3 regions of the Arthrobacter sp. JDC6 genome follow, and region 3 is predicted to be linked to each of the others. Evidence: riboswitches for the same ligand, from Rfam matches in the RefSeq annotation. Region 3 holds a riboswitch; each other region holds the start of a gene.

Region 1 (5,831 bases), 1.5 Mb from region 3:
GGCCCAGGTGCCGGGGGCCGAACAGCAGTTCGTCAAGCACCTTGCCGGTCACGAACTGGTGCTCCGGCTCCTGGAACACCGTCCCCACTCGGGAAATCAGCTGATCCGCCTTCCACCGGTACGGGTCAATGCCGGCACCGCGGCTCAGGTCCATGGTGGCGGAGACCTTTCCGGACACCGGTTCCAGCAGCCCTGCCAGGGTCAGGGCGAAAGTGGACTTACCGGCGCCGTTGGGACCCGTCACGGCGAGCGCCTGCCCGGCGCGCACCTGCGCGGCCAGGCCTTCCTGGACCGGTGACGGCGGAATCTTCCTTAAGCCCTTGCGTCGGGGACGTTCGCGGGCGACTCCCAACTGTTCGGCCGCGAGCAGGAGGTTTCCCGTGCCGGGGGCCGGGACCACCGCCCGGGCACGGGTTGCCGGGACGTAGCCGGGGACCCACACACCGGCGGCGGCCAGCATGGCCCGCGCCTCCGTGAGCACCCGGGCCGGCGGCCCGTCCAGGAGTACGGCGGGATCCGCGGCGGAGCCCGGCTGCAGGACCACGATCCGGTCCACCAGGTCCTTCCACACGGACACCCGGTGCTCCACCACCACCAGCGTGGCCCCGGTCTTGTCCAGGCACCGCGCCACGGCATCGCGGACCTCCAGCACGCCGTCCGGGTCCAGGTTGGCGGTTGGCTCATCCAGGAGGATCAGGCCCGGGCGCATGGCCAGGATGCCGGCCAGCGCCAGGCGCTGCTTTTGCCCGCCGGACAGGGCTGACGTCGGGTGGTCCAGCGGCAGGTGGGACAGTCCGACGTCGGCAAGCGCCTCGTGCACGCGCGCCCAGATTGCTTCCCGTGGGACGGCAAGGTTTTCGGCACCGAAGGCGACGTCGTCCCCCACCCGCGACAGGACCACCTGCGTCTCGGGGTCCTGCTGCATAAGTCCGGCGCGCCCGCGCTGGGCGCGGGGCACGGCGCCGTCAACCAGCAGCGAACCCGACTCGTCGGCGTCCCCCGCCTCGCCGCCGTCGTCGTTAATGTCCCCCAGCACCCCTGCGAGCGCATGCAGGAGCGTGGACTTCCCGGCACCCGAGGGGCCGAGCAGGAGCACCCGCTCCCCCGGGCTGATGTCCAGGTCAAGCGCATGGACGGCAGGCTTGGCCCTGCCGGCGTGCCGCCACCCCCAGCCCCGGGCTGTGACGGCGGCAGGGCGGACGGTGCCGCCGTCACGCTGGGCTGGTGCCATCAGGAGAAGACAGGCTCCGTGGCGGCCTTGCGCGAAGCGAAGGAGCTCAGCACGCCCGTACGCGCCAGGCCGCGCGTGGCCAGCCACGACAGGGCGCCGGCGAGAATGGCGCCGGAGAGGGTGGTCAGCACGATGTACGCCAGCTTGTCCGCACCGGAGTAGGCGATGTTCCAGCCCCACGGTGCGAACGAGTCATTCAGTCCGCAGAAGAATCCAGCCGCGGCGCCTGCCAGCAGGGAGACAGGCAGGTTGAACTTGCGGTAGACGAAGATGGCGAAGATGATTTCCGCGCCGAGGCCCTGGATGAAGCCGGAGAAGAGGACCGAGGCACCGTACTGGGAACCCATGAGGAGTTCCCCGGTGGCGGCCACGGTTTCACAGAACAGGGCGGCCCCGGGCTTGCGGATGATGAGCATTCCCAGCACGCCGGGAATCATCCAGCCGCCCGCCAGCAGCCCGGTCAGGGGCGGGTAGGCGGCATTCATGGGGGCAGAAAGCGCGGCTGCTCCCTGGTCCCACGCCCAGAAAATGACGCCGCCCGCGATGGCCACCAGCGCGGCGACCACGATGTCCACGACGCGCCAGGACTTACTGGCGGTCTTCTTGATTGCTGCAGTACTCATGTGATCCTCCTGGGAAACAGGAGGGGAAAGTGGACCCGGCTGACGGCTGTTGCCGTGCAGCCGCGGCACTTTGAGAACTCGACTCCCTTGCGCCGGTACTAACCGGATCAGGTTCGAGGGTCTGCGGCTGTCCGCACTCTCAGCGCCCACCTGCGGTGCCCGGCTTGTGCCAGGATGTCCGACGGCGGCGCTCCCCTGTCGTTATTAGTGGTGCTTTTGGATGGGTAAGGCTTTTTGAACTGCCCTTCCGGGCGTGGTCAAGTTTACACCTGGCGGGGGTAGATTGAGGGCCATGAGCGCCATTCCACCGGATGTGACCGGATTCGATCCCGATTCCGCCGACGCCCAGCTGGAGGGGTCGCTGGAAGCGTCGATCGCCCGCATCGAGGCGGAGGTCCGGGAGCTCCAGTTCCCCGGCTTTTCGCTGGATGACGCGTTGAACCTGGGCCTGCTCCTGGTGGAGCTGGGCAAGGAGCGGTCCCTTCCCATCGCCATCGACATCACCAAGGGCGAGCAGGTCCTGTTCCACGTCGCGCTTCCGGGCGCCACGCCGGACAACGGGCACTGGATCCGCGCCAAGCAGCGCACTGCCGCCCGGTACGAGCTGCCGTCACTTTTGGTGGGGTTGCGGGGCCGGCTGGGCGGCGGCCGGATCGAGGACAACGCCTGGTTCGACCAATCCCGGTATGCAGCCCATGGCGGCGCCTTTCCGATCTACGTCACCGGCGTGGGCGCCGTGGCCACGGTGACCGTCTCCGGGTTGCCGCAACTGCAGGACCATGACCTGGTGGTTGAGGCGCTGCGCGACATCCTGGGGTCGTCGCTGCGGGATTAGGCGCCGGTTGACCTGCCGCCAACAGGAAGCCTGCTTAGCTTTTATTAGTAATCATGCTTACTATATTGGTTCCCGGGTTTCGAGGAGGACAGGGCATGGGAGTCACCATGGGCGGTCCCGCGTTCGTTCCCGTCACCAGCGCGGCAGACCAAGGAGCACCATGAGAATCCCGGAATCCAGAGGCCCCCTCAGCAACGCCCTGTTCGCACTCCTTGCGCAGGCTCCGGCCGAAGCCGGGACGGGGCTGGACGGGCTGTACCACCTCGCGGCACGGCAGGTGGCCGGCACTAATGACATCATCGGCGACGAGGACATCCAGCTTGCCCTCTTCTGCCTCTACGAGCTCCACTATTCCGGCCTGGCCGGCGTCTCCGACAACTGGGAGTGGGAGCCGGCGTTAATCCGGGTCCGGCAGCTGGTCGAGGCACCGTTTGAGGCAGCCCTCCGTGCTGCCGCGCACCAGGCCGCCGCAGACTTCGAACTGCCTGCCGGTGCCCTGACCAGCGACCAGGTAGCCGACGTCCTGTTCGGCCTCGCAGCCACGGACACCGGGCCCAGCGTCTCCCGCTACGTCGCCAGGAAGGCGGGCGTGGACCAGCTCCGGGAGTTCCTGATCCACAAGTCGATGTACCAGCTGAAGGAAGCCGACCCGCATACATGGGCCATTCCTCGGCTCAGCGGACGGCCCAAGGCGGCCCTGGTGGAAATCCAGGCGGATGAATACGGCGGCGGCCGCCCCGAGCGCATGCACAGCGCGCTGTTCGCCCGGACCATGCGCGGTTTGGGCCTCGACGTCAGCTACGGCGCGTACGTGGATGCCGTCCCCGCTGTCTCCCTCGCGTCCGTCAACCTCATGTCGCTGTGCGGCCTGAACCGGCGGCTCCGGGGTGCCATCACCGGCCACCTGGCGATCTACGAGATGACCTCCTCCCAGCCCAACCGGTTCTACGGCAACGGATTCCGCCGGCACGGTTTCGGCGCGGACGTCACCCACTACTTCGATGAGCATGTGGAGGCCGACGCCGTCCACGAGCAGATCGCAGGCCGGGACCTCGCCGGCGGCCTCGTCGAAGCCGAGCCGGAACTCCTCGCGGACGTCCTGTTTGGGGCCACTGCCGCCATGGCCCTCGACGGCCGGCTGTCCGCCCATCTGATGTCCTCATGGGAAGCCGGGGCATCATCGCTGCGGGCGGCCGTGCCGGCGGCAGCATGACTACGACGAAAGCGGTGCAGGCATGAAACCCGGACAGCATGGAACAGGACCGGACATGGACCAGGAATCCGCCGCGGGCTCCATCGTGGTCTGCCCGGACGGGCCCCTGATCGTCAGGGGTGATTTCGAGATCGTCACCCCATCCGGGGACGCGGTGCCCCGCGACCGCAGGACCGTTGCGTTGTGCCGCTGCGGCGCCTCGGCCATCAAGCCCTACTGCGACGGCACGCACAAGATGATCAAGTTCCGCACCGAGCCGCCCGCGAAGTAGTCCAACAAGCCATTTAGTCCAACAACCTGCCTGCAGCACGCCACGGCCTTGCCCGGACCGGCACGGGCGTACGGCTAGGCTGGAGGCAGTCCGTTTTCCGCCCGCAAGGAGTAATAGGAATGAACCTTTTCATCAAGCTGCTCGGAACCGGGGTGAGCCTCGGCGCAGGCCTGGCCGGCACCAAGCTGGTCAACACCATCTGGGAGAAGACCACCGGGCAGAAAGCCCCCACCGGCAAGAACGAGGATGTCCCCACCAGCCTGCGTTCGGCGTTGACCTTCGCGCTGATCTCGGCGTCGGTCAGCGCCATCATCCAGGTCCTGGCCAACCGCGGCACCCAGCGCGCCATCACCCGCTTCGCCAAGTCGCAGGACATCGTCTAGCTCCCGGCATTACCCGCCGCCGTCGGGGCTGTCTTTCCGGGCAGCCTCGGCGGCGGCTTTTTGCACCACGGCCTCCAGCTCGTCGGCCGTGAGCAGCTCCCGGTGCAGGTGCTTGGTGCGGTACCCCGCGCGGCCCACCATGTGCGCGGACACCGGTACGGTGAGCAGCTGGAAGATCCAGGCAACCATCAGGACAGGCCATACCCACCATGTCCGCATCTGCAGTCCAATAGCCGCCAGCAGCAGGAACAGGCCCAGGACCTGCGGTTTGGTGGCCGCGTGCATGCGGCTCAGCAGGTCGGGGAAGCGGAGCAGGCCGATGGCGGCGCCCAGGGACATGAGCGCCCCCACCACCATGAATACTGCCGAGACGGCGTCGATCCAGCCGTCGGGACCGGACAAGTCAGGATTCATCGGGCTTCACCCTTCGGTCCGCCACAAAACGGGCCACGGTGACGGACCCGATGAAGCCGATGATGGAAATGGCCACCACCAGCATGAGGTTGTTCAGGTGCCGGTTCACGGCCATGTCGATGCACAGGGCTCCGGCCAGGATGGCCAGGAGGACGTCGGCCGCCAGCACCCGGTCCAGCAATGACGGGCCGCGGGCGATCCGCATGATGGCACCGGCCGCAGCAAGCGAGAAGATGACGGCTGTAACAGCCAGGACAACATGCATCACGTGGCGGCCTCCATTCGGACGGCTTCGAGTTCCTCCGGGCTGCCCATGATGCGGATCAGGCCGGCCTCGATGGACCGGACTTCGTTCCGCAGGCCCTCCACGTCCTGCTTGGAGGCGATGTTGAGCGCGTGCAGGTAGAGGGTGGATGTGGAGCGGTCCACCTCGACCACCAGGGACCCCGGGATCAGGGAGATCACGTGGCCGGTGGCGGTGACGATCAGGTCCTGGTGGCTGCGCAGCCTCACCGCAACGACGGCGTTGGTCACCTTGGGGCCGCGGACCGTGGCCAGGTACAGCACCTGGGCGCTGGCCACCACCACTTTGCCCACGAAGGCAAGCGCGAAGGGAACCGCGTAAAGGATGTTGAACCGGCCGCTGAGCTCCACCGGCGGAAGGTAGAACAACCGGGCCACGCCCACTGCCAGCAGGGCACCGAAGAGGAGGTTCCCGGGGCTGAAGTCCTGCCACAGGGCGCCCCAGACAATCACCAGCCAGACCAGGAGAGGCAGTTCCTGGCGCAGGGAGATGCGTTTGCGGCTCATCGCATACCTCCCACGGCAGGCGTGGCGGGAACCGGGACATCAGGGCCCAGG
Region 2 (5,831 bases), 350 kb from region 3:
TGTTCGTGGCCAACGGCTACCACGGCGCGGCCATGGATGAAATTGCAGAGACCGCCCATGTCAGCAAACCGGTGCTGTACCAGCACTTTCCGTCAAAGCGGGAACTCTACCTCGCACTGCTCGAGAGCCACCTTGCGTCCCTGACCGAGTTGATGCTGGGTGCCCTGAATTCCACCACGGACAACGATGAACGGGTCCAGGCCGTCATGCGCGCCTACTTCCATTTCATCGCCAGCGACGACCAGGCCCACCGCCTGGTGTTCGAGTCCGACCTGATCAACGACCCCGACGTCAGCTCCAGGCTGGAAACCTTCAACCGGACCTTCGCCGACGCCATCGCCAGGGTCATTGCCGAGGACACCAAGCTCCCCCACCTCGAGGCCGAACTCCTTGGCCGCGGACTGGCCGGAATGGCGCAGGTCAGCGCGCGGTACTGGCTGGAAACGGACGGTAACCTGGACCTCAACGTGGCCAGTGACCTCATCTACCGTTTAGCTTGGCGCGGAATCTCTCGCTTCCCCAAAGAGTCCTAGACTACAAATAAGACATCATCGACGAACTTCACAGGCTGGGAGGCCCCCTTGGAAATTAAGATCGGCGTTCAAAACGTTGGCCGCGAGATCGTGCTGGAATCGGACCAGGACGCGGAGACTGTGGCCAAGGTTGTTGGCGAAGCCATCACCGGAGGCAACGAACTTCGCCTGAAGGATGAAAAAGGACGCCTGATCATTGTTCCGGGCAACGCTCTGGCCTATGTGGAAATCGGTGCCGAAGAGGTTCGGCGCGTAGGTTTCGGCCAGTTCTAGTCCCCGGTTCCAAGGAGATCCATGCTTTCGCTGTCCATCGTGGTGCTGGCCACTGTCGCCGGCGGCTTCGTCGTCTGGGCCAATGACAAGCGGCACGCCAAGTACGGTGCGGCGCTTCCGGCCGGCGTCGCCGCGGGTGCTGCGGCGCTGGTGTGGATCATTCTGATGGCGGCCGGTTTCGGCTACCTGCCCGGGCTGACCTGGCTTCCCTGGGTCCTGCCCATCGTTCTGGGCATTGCTGCCGCCATCGCCGCCGTCGCCTATTTTGGCCGTACGCGGGCGCGCCATGATGCGGAACGGCTCACTGCGATCCTGCGGCGCTGAGCCGTCGCTGGCAGGCTCCCAGGCATATGGCTGTGGCCACCACCCAGGCGGGTGGTGGCCACAGCCCTTTAAGTGAATGGCCGATGCCTAGAGGAACTCGGCCCGGCCTTCCATGGCGGATGAGGCGAGGGCATGCTCCCGGCGCGGGATGCGCCCGGCCGCCCGGGCCATCCTGCCCGCGATCACCGCGTGCTTGAAGGCTTCTCCCATGAGCGTGGGGTTCTGGGCGCGGGTCACGGCCGTGGCCAGCAGCACGGCGTCGCAGCCCAGCTCCATGGCAAGGGAGGCGTCGGATGCCGTGCCGATGCCGGCATCCAGGACCACGGGCACGGAGGCCCGGGAAACGATGAGCTCAATGTTGTGCGGGTTCAGGATCCCCAGGCCGGTGCCGATCGGGGCACCCAGCGGCATGACGGCGGTGGCTCCAAGGTTCTCCAGCCGCAGGGCCAGCACAGGATCGTCGTTGGTGTAGGCGAAGACCTTGAAGCCGCGGTTGACCAGCTGCTCGGTGGCCTCGACCAGTTCCACGGCGTCCGGCAGGAGGGTTTGTTCATCGGCGATGACCTCCAGTTTCACCCAGTCTGTTTCCAGGGCCTCCCGGGCCAGTTCCGCGGTAAGGACCGCGTCCCTGGCCGTGAAGCAGCCGGCCGTATTGGGCAGGACCCGGATTCCATGATCCACCAGCAGCTGGAACAGCGAGCCGGTTTCAGCCGTGGAGTAGCGCCGCATGGCCACGGTGGTCAGTGCGGTGCCGGAGGCAAGGAGCGCCGCGCCCAGGCCATCGAGGCTGGGCGCTCCCCCGGTGCCCATGATGAGCCTGGAACCCAGCGCGACGCCGTCGATCACCAGGGCGTCGCCGGCACCGGCGTTTCCTGCAGGGTTGATGGTGCTGGTTTCGGTCATGGCGTCAGCCTCCCTGTACTGCTGTAACAAGTTCGATGTCGTCGCCGTCGGCGAGCGCGGTGGCGAACCATTGGCTGCGCGGCACCACCTGGGCATTGTGCGCGACGGCGACGCCGAGTTTCCCGCCGTCGGTCGCCTGTCCGTTGTCCGCCAGCGGGCGTCCGGTGACCTCGCTGACCAGCGTGGTGATCGAAGCTCCGTCGGCCACCGTGTGCGGGTTTCCGTTAAGGGTGATGTTCACGCAGTCTCCTTGATGTGGGGGCTTGTTGCTGCCGTTGCCGGCCTGGAAAACCGGTCCGGGCTGAAGGGACCCCAGCGGGGATCGGCCCTGCCGTCCAGCAGTTCCCTGCAGATGGCCGCCGCGGCGGGAGTGAGCAGGACTCCGTGCCGGAAGAACCCGGTGGCGATGATGAGTCCGGGGACGTGCCCGGCCTGTCCTCCCCCGGCGCCCGGAGCGGCCGGCACCCGGCCCAGGAGCGGCGCGTTGTCAGGGGTACCGGGGCGGGCGCGGGCGGTGCATTCCAGGAGTTCGAGTTCAGCGACGGCGGGCACCAGAGCCTGCGCGTCCCGCAGCAGCTGGTAGACGCCGCCGGCACTCACGGCATCGGAGCGGGCATCCTCCCGCTGCGTGGCTCCGATCACCACGGTCCCGTCCTGCCTGGGAACGATGTATACGGGGATGCCGTGGACCAGGCCGCGCACCGTTGACGTCACCAAGGGCTGAAGGTGGCGGGGAACGGCAAGGCGCAGGATATCCCCGTGCACGGGCCGCAGCGGCAGCTCAAGGCCGTCCGGCAGGCCGTCAAGCGCCCCCGCCTGCAGGCCATTGGCCACCACGGTCTCCGTTGCCAGCACCGTGCCGCCGCCGGCCAGGCGGACCCCGGAAACCGTTCCGCCCTCCCACAGCAGCCCGGCTGCCCGCTCCGGCACGCCAAAACCTTCCACTGCCCCGGCAACCGCCAGCTGGGGCTGCTCCTGCGCCGCGCCGGCCAGGGCCAGCCGCAAGGCGGCCACCAGGCGCCGGGGATCCACCTGGTGGTCCGCCGGGGTATCAAGTGCGCACGCAATGGCCGGGCTGAGCAGCGGCTCACGCTTCCGGGCCTCCCGCACGGTCAGGGGTTCCACCGCCAGCCCGTTGGCCTGCTGGACTGTGCGCAGGTCCATCAGCGCCCGGCGGTCGGCCGCGTCGGCACCCACGGCGAGGGTCGGCGTCGTCAGGTATCCGGAATCCGCGCCCGTTGCCCTGCCCAGCCCGGCGGCGAACCCGGGCCAGCGCGATGATGCGTCAAGCATCAGTTCCAGGAGCTCTTCCTCCTGGTAATGCAGTTCGCTGACGGGAGCCAGCATGCCGGCCGCCGCCCAGCTGGCGCCGGTACCGGGCGCGTCATCAATGAGGACCACCGAGCGCCCGGAACGCTGCGCCTCCCAGGCAATGCCGTGCCCCACCACTCCCCCGCCGATGACGGCAACGTCGGCCCGGAGGGTGGAGGGAATGGTTCTGCGGGCGGACCCGGGGTGATGGGTGAAGGGGGTACGCATGTGGGTTCCTTCCCTACGCCGGCATTAACCGGATCAGGTCAAGCGGTCGGCTCTGACGCCCTCTCAGCCCGGCGCTTTGTGACAGCCGCCGCGGGCTCCCGCAGTACCAGCCCAGTTTAGAGGAACTAGGCTTGCACGCATGAATGTGTCCACCCCATCCTTTCCCGCCGGCCACCACACTCCAGCCACCGAAGTCGTCAATTCACGGGACAACGACGCCCTGAAGGCAGCCCGCCTGTACCTCTGCACCGATGCGCGCCGGGACCGCGGCGACTTCGCGGAGTTCGTTGACGCCGCGTTCGCCGGTGGCGTGGACATCATCCAGCTGCGCGACAAGACCATCGAGGCGGCCGAGGAACTGGACCTCCTGGCGGTGCTGAAGGAATCCGCGGTACGGCACGGAAAGCTGTGGGCGGTCAATGACCGTGCGGACATCGCCGTCCTCTCCGGGGCACCGGTGTTCCACATCGGCCAGAAGGACCTGCCGCTGGCGGCGGCGCGCACGCTGGTCAACGGCAACGCCGCCATCGGGCTCTCCAGCCACACCACCGGGCAGGTGGACGCCGCCCTGGCAGCAACTGCCGGACCAGCCGGGCTGGACTACTTCTGCGTGGGTCCGGTCTGGGCAACCCCCACCAAACCCGGCAGGTCCGCCGTGGGCACTGACCTGGTGAAGTATGCCGCCGAGGCCTCACGGCAGGCGGCGGACCCCGTGCCCTGGTTCGCCATTGGCGGCATTGACCACGGAAACGTCCACCAGGTGGCGGAAGCCGGTGCGCGCAGGATCGTGGTGGTGCGCGCCATCACCGAGGCCTCCGATCCCGCCGCCGCTGCCGCCTCCCTCCTCGACGCATTGGACGCCGCCGCCTGATGCCATATCGGCGGACTTGGAGCTACGCTGACTTTTGTGTCACATCATCGGCTGGCTCCAAACGTCCATGACCACAGGAACGCCCTGGAAGAGGCGTTGGGCCTGCTGCGCACCGAACTTGAACTGCCGGGACCGTACCCGGCTGAGGCAGTGGCGGATGCCCGGGCCGCTGTGGCAGCGCTGAAGCTTCCGTCCTACGACCTGACCGCCGTCCAGTTCGTGACCATCGATCCGGCCTCCTCCACGGACCTGGACCAGGCGGTGTTCATCGAACCGGACGGGAACGGCTACCGGGTAATGTACGCGATCGCCGATGTGCCGGCGTTTGTTGCGCCGGGAGGTCCCCTGGACGCCGAGACCCGGCGCCGCGGCCAGACGTTCTACGCTCCGGACGGCCGGATTCCGCTGCACCCGGAAGTGATCAGCGAGGGGGCAGGAAGCCTGCTGCCGGGCCAGGATTGTTCGGCTTTCGTATGGGACTTCACGCTCGACGGCGACGCAACGGTTGTGTCGGTGGGCGTCAGGCGGGCGCGGGTCCGCAGCCGCGACAAGCTCAGCTACAAGGGTGCGCAGGAAGACCTCGACGCCGGGACGGCCTCGCCGGTGCTGCGGCTCCTCCGCGAGGTGGGCCTGAAGCGGGTGGCCCTGGAGCGGGAACGCGGCGGGGCCAGCCTCAACATGCCCGAGCAGGAAATTGTCCAGCTGCCCGACGGCGGCTACCGCATTGCTGCCGTACCGCAGCTTCCCGTGGAGGACTGGAACGCGCAGATTTCCCTGATGACCGGGATGGCCGCCGCGCAGCTCATGCTGGAGGGCAAGGTGGGAATCCTGCGCACCATGCCCGCCCCGGACGAACGGTCGCTGAAGCATTTCCGGCTGCAGACCGAGGTGCTGGGCAGGCCCTGGGACGGTGAAGTCAGCTACGGCGAATACCTGCGTTCCCTGGATCCCACCGATCCCCGCCAGCTGGCCATCATGCATTCCGCCGGCATGCTGTTCCGGGGCGCCTCCTATACCGCCTTTGACGGAACGGTCCCCGAGGACGGCGTGCAGTCTGCCATCGGCGCGGCCTATGCCCACACCACCGCGCCGCTCCGCCGCCTGGTGGACCGCTTTGTGCTGGTGATCTGCGAGGCCCTCAGCAATGGCGGGGATGTTCCGGACTGGGCGCGGGAAGCCCTGCCGCTCCTGCCGGGCATCATGGCCGGATCGGACCAGCTCGCGTCCAGGATGGAACGACTGGCCCTGGACACCGTTGAGGCCGCGCTGCTGCTGAACCACATCGGGCAGGAGTTCGATGCGATCGTGATTTCCGGCTCCCGGCCGCAAAACGGAAACGGGAATGGAAACGGGACCGGGACGGTGAAAAACGGCAACGGGAAGAACGG
Region 3 (5,831 bases):
TGCGGTGCTTGTCCGTGGTGAAGCTGCGCAGGTCATGGACGTGCAGGTCCAGGATGCCGTCGTGGCGGGCCTTGCCAATCAGCGAGAGTTCAAGCGGGGCGAGGTATTCAGGGAAGATGCTGACGACGTCGATGCGCATCTAGTCCCTGCTTTCCGGTTCCGGGGCAGCGGCTTCGTCGGTGTTGAGTTCGAAGAGTCCGTCCGGCGGGGTGAGGAGGATGAAGCCTTCCTCGATATTCACCTCAGGCACGATCTGTTCCACGAACGGGATGAGGATTTCCTTGCCGTCCGGGGTGGTGACCATGAGAAGGTCCTGCACGGGCATGGTGTTCAGCGCGGTCACCTTGCCCACAACCTGCGCCCCTACCCGGGCCTCCAGGCCGACAAGCTCGTGCTCGTACCAGCCCTCGTCATCATCCCCGTCCAGTTCTTCGGTTTCGATGAACAGCTTGGCGCCGCGGAGGGTTTCAGCCTGGTTGCGGTCCGCCACCTCCTCAAAACCGAGCAGCAGGATGTCCTTGTTCCAGCGCGCACTCCGCACGGTCAGCCGTCCTGCCACGGCGTCCTCAACGACGAATTCCGTTCCCGGGACAAAGCGGTCCTCCGGAGCGTCCGTCAGCACCTGGACGGTGACTTCCCCGCGAATGCCGTGCGGCTTGCCGATCCGTGCCACCTGAAGCTGCATCTGTTCCTCTGTTCCGGGTTGTGGTGGTTCCGGTGGAAGCACCATGTTGGTCAAAGCACTCCGGCCCCTCCACCTGGCGGTGAAGGGGCCGGAGCAAAAACTGAATGTTGCCGAGCGCTCAGCGGCGGCGGTCGGTATCGACGACGTCGACCCTCACCGGTTCGCCACCGGCCAGTGCTGCCACCACGGTGCGCAATGCGCGGGCGGTGCGGCCCTGGCGGCCAATCACCCGTCCAAGGTCGTCCTGGTGAACGCGCACCTCGAGGGTGTCCCCGCGGCGGTTGCTCTTCGAACTGACCTTGACGTCATCCGGGGAATCGACGATTCCGCGGACCAGGTGTTCCAGCGCTTCTGCCAGCAATCTACTCAGCCTCGGTGGTCTCAGCTTCGGCGTCGGCCGGGGCCTCGGCAGCGTCAGACTTGGATGCCTTCTTGGTGATGGCTTCCGGGATGATGACCGAGCCCTTCTCCGGGGCAACAAAGGCTTCCTTCGCGACCTTGGTCTTGAGGGTGCCTTCCTGGCCCGGCAGGCCCTTGAACTTCTGCCAGTCACCGGTGATCTTCAGGATCGCGGCGACCTGCTCGGACGGCTGGGCGCCGACGGAGAGCCAGTACTGCGCACGCTCGGAGTTGACCTCGATGAACGAGGGCTCTTCGGTGGGGTGGTACTTGCCGATCTCCTCGATGGCGCGGCCGTCACGCTTGGTGCGTGAGTCCGCAACGACGATGCGGTAGTACGGGGCGCGCATCTTGCCGAAGCGCTTAAGGCGAATCTTTACGGCCACTTTTGTGGTCACTCCTGTTTCAGAAAAGGGGTGAACCCGGCTTTCTGCACCCGTGGGGCGGGCCGTACTTGCGGGTTCGAAGGACAGGATCCGGACGCGGAGAGAGGGGCCACGCAGATCGAGTACCTGTTTATTGTGCCAGATGAACGGCGTTATTTCGACTTGAGCCACCGCGCCGGCGCCGCGGCCGGCCCTTGTGGAGGCGGAGGACGGCCGAAACCGGCATCACGGGGTCAGGCCGACCAGACGTACAGTCCCGTCCGCTCGGAATCGTCGATCGAGGCGGCCAACTCCGCCACCTGCTGAAGGTAGCTCCGGGCCTGGCCGGCGTCGAACGGCATATCCTCCTGGCCGGCCCACTGTTCGGCGACGTCGTCAAGGACATTGCCTTCGCCTTCGGTTTCATAGGAGAGCAGGTCGGCCAGCGCACGGACCATGGCCGGCGGCACGGCAAGGAGCGAATCGCTGGCGACGTCCACCATGGTCAGCTCATAGTCGGCCCCGCCGGCGTGCACGGCAGTCCCGGCAAGATCGCCCAGCTGTTCGACTTCGAAGTCGCTGATGCCCTGGATCCGCACCGCCTGGCCCCCGGGCCCGCTGTCCGCCGCGGAGCCGCTTCCCTGGTCAAGGATGCCGGCGCGTTTCAGCGCGGCGTCATGGGTGGCGACGAAGATCTCGGTGAAGCCCATGGCGGGTGCCCTTCTTCCGTTGGCGGAGCTGCGTGCCGGGAGTTGCAGCCCGGCCGTACGGAATCAGCCTAGTTGCTGCGCGCCCGCCGGCAAACGCGCCGGGCCGGAGCCCGCGAGCCCCAACACTGGCCCGTCAGCACTGGCGCACGGCCCGTGCAGGAGCACCGGTCAGCGGACTGCCACCCGGAGCCGGTTGCGCCACGGGTCCTCGAACCGGAGCTCCGCGCCGGTGTGGTGGGCGGGCACCCCGGCGACCCTCAGGCGGTCAGCCAGCGCCCCGACGTCGTCACCCGAGGGAACCTCGATGAGCACCTCGCCCAACCCAAGGGTGTCCTTGCGGGGGCCGGCGCCGCGACTGTTCCAGACGTTCATGGCCATGTGGTGGTGGTAGCGGCCCGCGGAAACGAACAGGGCCTGCCCATGCCAGCCCGCCGTCTTCTCGAAGCCCAGGGTACCCACGTAGAAGTCCCTGGCGGTCTGGACGTCGCCAACCTGGAGGTGGACGTGCCCCACGCCTGCGGACGTCCGCCGCTGGCCTTCGAGGGATTCCTCAGTGAGGTGCTGCTCCAGGTAGCGCTGCGGCGGAAGCGCCAGGCTGTCCATCACCACGTCCGTCCCGTTCCAGGACCAGTTGCTGCGCGGCCGGTCCCAGTACAGCTCGATGCCGTTGCCCTCGGGGTCGGTGAAGTAGAAGGCCTCACTCACCAGGTGGTCGGCGCTGCCGGTGAAGGACCGGGGTTCGTACTGGGCTGCCGTGGCGATGGTGGCAGCCAGGGAAGCCTGGTCCTCGAACAATAGGGCGGTGTGGAACAGGCCGGCCTCTCCCCTGCCGGGAAGGTGCAGCCCGGGGGCCGGCGCCAGGTGGACCAGCGGCCTGCCGAGCCTGCCCAGGTAGAGCCCGCCGTCCTGCTCCGCCACCGCCTCCAGGCCCAGTGCGCGCTGGTAGTAGTCGGTCATGACCTTCATGTCGCCCACCTTGAGCATTACCGTGCCCATGGCGAGGTCGGCAGGAAGAAGATCCTGGCTGCTGGCTGCGTCGGTCATTTGAAGGCTCCTTGCGTTGGAGGCCGTCACTTCGGCGGCCTGTCACATATTAAAATTACTTGAAGCTTCAATTTATTCCAAGTAGCGGAACCAAATAACTCAACGGATGATGCGGCCGCCCAGCACCACGTGCTCCAGCGCCGTGATCGTGTCCGGGGTGGTCCGGGGGTCGTCCCGGCACACCACGACGTCGGCCCGCGCGCCTTCCTCCAGGTTGTCAGCGCCCAGCCACGCACGCGCTGCCCAGCAGGCGGCATCCAGGGCCGCATGCATGGGCAGGCCGGCCCCGTGCAGGGCGAGGATCTCATCTGCGATCCTGCCGTGCCGGATCACGCTGCCTGCGTCCGTGCCGGCAAAGATCCGGACGCCGGCGGCATGGGCCTCCGCCACCCGTTCCAGCCTGCGTTCCCACAGGGCACGCATGTGGGCGGCGTAGCGCGGAAACTTTGCGTCCGCCTGCTCCGCGATATCAGGAAAGGTGGCGATGTTGATGAGGGTGGGCACGATCGGTACGCCCTGCTCCACGAACCGGGGCAGGTGGCGCGGCAGCAGCCCCGTGGCGTGCTCAATGCAGTCAATGCCGGCGTCCAGCATTTGGTCCAGGGTGTCTTCGGCGAAGCAATGTGCCGTGACCCGGGCACCTTCATCATGGGCAGCCTGCACAGCGTCACGCACGACGGCGGCAGGAAAGGAGGGCGCAAGGTCGCCGGCGCTCCGGTCGATCCAGTCGCCCACCAGTTTGACCCAGCCGTCGCCGTCGCGCGCTTGCTTCCGCACGGCCTCCACGAGCCCGTCGGGTTCGACCTCCGCCGCGAAGCCGCGCAGGTAGCGGCGTGTGCGGGCCACATGCCGTCCTGCACGGATCAGTACCGGGAAGTCCCGGCCGCCCTGCATCCAGCGGGTATCGGCAGGTGAGCCGGCGTCGCGGACCAGCAGGGTTCCGGCGTTGAGGTCAGCCAGCGCCTGCTCCCGGGCAATGGCGGGTTCCACCGGGCCGTTGGGACCCAGGCCGATGTGGCAGTGGGCGTCGACGAACCCCGGCAGCACCCAGCCGTCGAGTTCCCGCGCCGGAGCGGCAGCGGGCCGGCTGAACGTGAGCTTGCCGTCCACCGACCAGAGTCCATGGCGTACCCGGTCCGGTGCGGCCAGGACGGGTCCGCGAAAGTAGATGATGTCTGCCATCGGGCTTCCTTTCGATGCCCGGTCAGGCTAGCACCCGCGAATGTGACACCGCCCTTCCGGGGGCCTGTGGTAGCTTCTTCTCTGACCACACGGGAGCCCTTGCAGGGGCTGAGATCGGGCTGACGCAGCCTGCGACCGTTGAACCTGTCCGGGTAATGCCGGCGAAGGAAGTGAGTATTCCCATGAGTACGCAAAACACCCAGTTGAACCCTGCCCACATGCCGTCCACCGGGGGTTCCGGAGCCGGCTCCACGCCCCAGGTGAACCAGTCCGAAGTGACACGGTCCCTGGCGTCGCATTCGCTGGCCTATATCGACGACGCCGGGTCCGGCATCCGGGTACCCGTCACGGAAATTGCCCTGGAGCCATCGCCCAACGGCCAGCCGAACGCACCGTTCCGGACCTACCGGACGGCGGGGCCGGGAAGCGACCCCGTCCGCGGCCTGGAGCCCTTCCGCGCGGAGTGGATCGTGGCGCGCGGAGACACCGAGGCCTACAGCGGCAGGGAACGCAACCTGCTCGACGACGGCCGCTCGGCCGTCCGCCGCGGCGCCGCCTCCGCGGAGTGGAAGGGCGCGCAGCCGGTGCCCCGCCGCGCCGTCGACGGCCGGACGGTGACCCAGATGCACTATGCCCGGCAGGGCGTCATCACGCAGGAGATGCGCTTCGTGGCGCTGCGCGAGAACTGCGATGTGGAACTGGTCCGGAGCGAACTGGCCGCCGGCCGCGCCATCATTCCGAACAACATCAACCATCCGGAGTCCGAACCGATGATCATCGGCAAGGCCTTCCTGGTGAAGATCAACGCCAACATCGGAAACTCGGCCGTGACGAGTTCCATCGCGGAGGAGGTGGACAAGCTCCAGTGGGCCACGCAATGGGGTGCCGACACCGTTATGGACCTGTCCACCGGCGACGACATCCACACCACGCGGGAATGGATCATCCGCAACTCCCCCGTCCCGATCGGCACCGTGCCGATCTACCAGGCCCTGGAGAAAGTCAACGGCGAGGCCAACGCGCTGACCTGGGAAATCTTCCGGGACACCGTCATTGAACAATGCGAGCAGGGCGTGGACTACATGACCATCCACGCCGGCGTGCTGCTTCGCTATGTCCCGCTGACCGCCAACCGGGTGACGGGCATTGTGTCCCGCGGCGGCTCCATCATGGCCGGCTGGTGCCTGGCCCACCACCAGGAGAACTTCCTCTACACGCACTTCGATGAGCTGTGCGGGATCTTCGCGAAGTACGACGTTGCCTTCTCCCTGGGCGACGGTTTGCGCCCCGGTTCGACGGCGGACGCCAACGACGCCGCCCAGTTCGCGGAACTGGACACGCTCGCCGAGCTCACCCAGCGCGCGTGGGAGTACGACGTGCAGGTCATGGTGGAGGGGCCCGGCCACGTTCCCTTCCACCTGGTCCGGGAAAACGTCGAGCGGCAGC

Evidence for each region. A riboswitch is a leader RNA that binds a small molecule or an ion and turns the genes downstream of it on or off. The one in region 3 is predicted to bind thiamine pyrophosphate.
Region 1: it holds a riboswitch for thiamine pyrophosphate, as region 3 does, so the genes downstream of both, ACV095_RS01485 (ECF transporter S component) here and thiC (phosphomethylpyrimidine synthase ThiC) in region 3, are expected to answer to the same signal.
Region 2: it holds a riboswitch for thiamine pyrophosphate, as region 3 does, so the genes downstream of both, thiO (glycine oxidase ThiO) here and thiC (phosphomethylpyrimidine synthase ThiC) in region 3, are expected to answer to the same signal.

Annotation. Positions count from the first base shown of each region.
Region 1 covers NZ_CM151278.1:324,697-330,527, reverse strand. Annotated here, with positions in the region: gene ACV095_RS01490 (ABC transporter ATP-binding protein) at 1-1,231, opposite strand, end outside; gene ACV095_RS01485 (ECF transporter S component) at 1,231-1,854, opposite strand; TPP riboswitch at 1,921-2,061, opposite strand; gene ACV095_RS01480 (heme-degrading domain-containing protein) at 2,147-2,689, shown strand; gene ACV095_RS01475 (iron-containing redox enzyme family protein) at 2,850-3,902, shown strand; gene ACV095_RS01470 (CDGSH iron-sulfur domain-containing protein) at 3,958-4,173, shown strand; gene ACV095_RS01465 (DUF4235 domain-containing protein) at 4,293-4,556, shown strand; gene mnhG (monovalent cation/H(+) antiporter subunit G) at 4,566-4,970, opposite strand; gene ACV095_RS01455 (MrpF/PhaF family protein) at 4,960-5,235, opposite strand; gene ACV095_RS01450 (Na+/H+ antiporter subunit E) at 5,235-5,780, opposite strand; gene ACV095_RS01445 (Na+/H+ antiporter subunit D) at 5,777-5,831, opposite strand, start outside.
Region 2 covers NZ_CM151278.1:1,436,150-1,441,980, reverse strand. Annotated here, with positions in the region: gene ACV095_RS06790 (TetR/AcrR family transcriptional regulator) at 1-533, shown strand, start outside; gene ACV095_RS06785 (DUF3107 domain-containing protein) at 582-806, shown strand; gene ACV095_RS06780 (hypothetical protein) at 828-1,130, shown strand; gene ACV095_RS06775 (thiazole synthase) at 1,218-2,033, opposite strand; gene thiS (sulfur carrier protein ThiS) at 2,038-2,274, opposite strand; gene thiO (glycine oxidase ThiO) at 2,271-3,572, opposite strand; TPP riboswitch at 3,566-3,684, opposite strand; gene thiE (thiamine phosphate synthase) at 3,712-4,443, shown strand; gene ACV095_RS06755 (RNB domain-containing ribonuclease) at 4,480-5,831, shown strand, end outside.
Region 3 covers NZ_CM151278.1:1,786,804-1,792,634, reverse strand. Annotated here, with positions in the region: gene trmD (tRNA (guanosine(37)-N1)-methyltransferase TrmD) at 1-139, opposite strand, end outside; gene rimM (ribosome maturation factor RimM) at 140-685, opposite strand; gene ACV095_RS08330 (RNA-binding protein) at 804-1,046, opposite strand; gene rpsP (30S ribosomal protein S16) at 1,048-1,470, opposite strand; gene ACV095_RS08320 (hypothetical protein) at 1,704-2,159, opposite strand; gene ACV095_RS08315 (VOC family protein) at 2,328-3,203, opposite strand; gene ACV095_RS08310 (amidohydrolase family protein) at 3,303-4,385, opposite strand; TPP riboswitch at 4,465-4,572, shown strand; gene thiC (phosphomethylpyrimidine synthase ThiC) at 4,568-5,831, shown strand, end outside.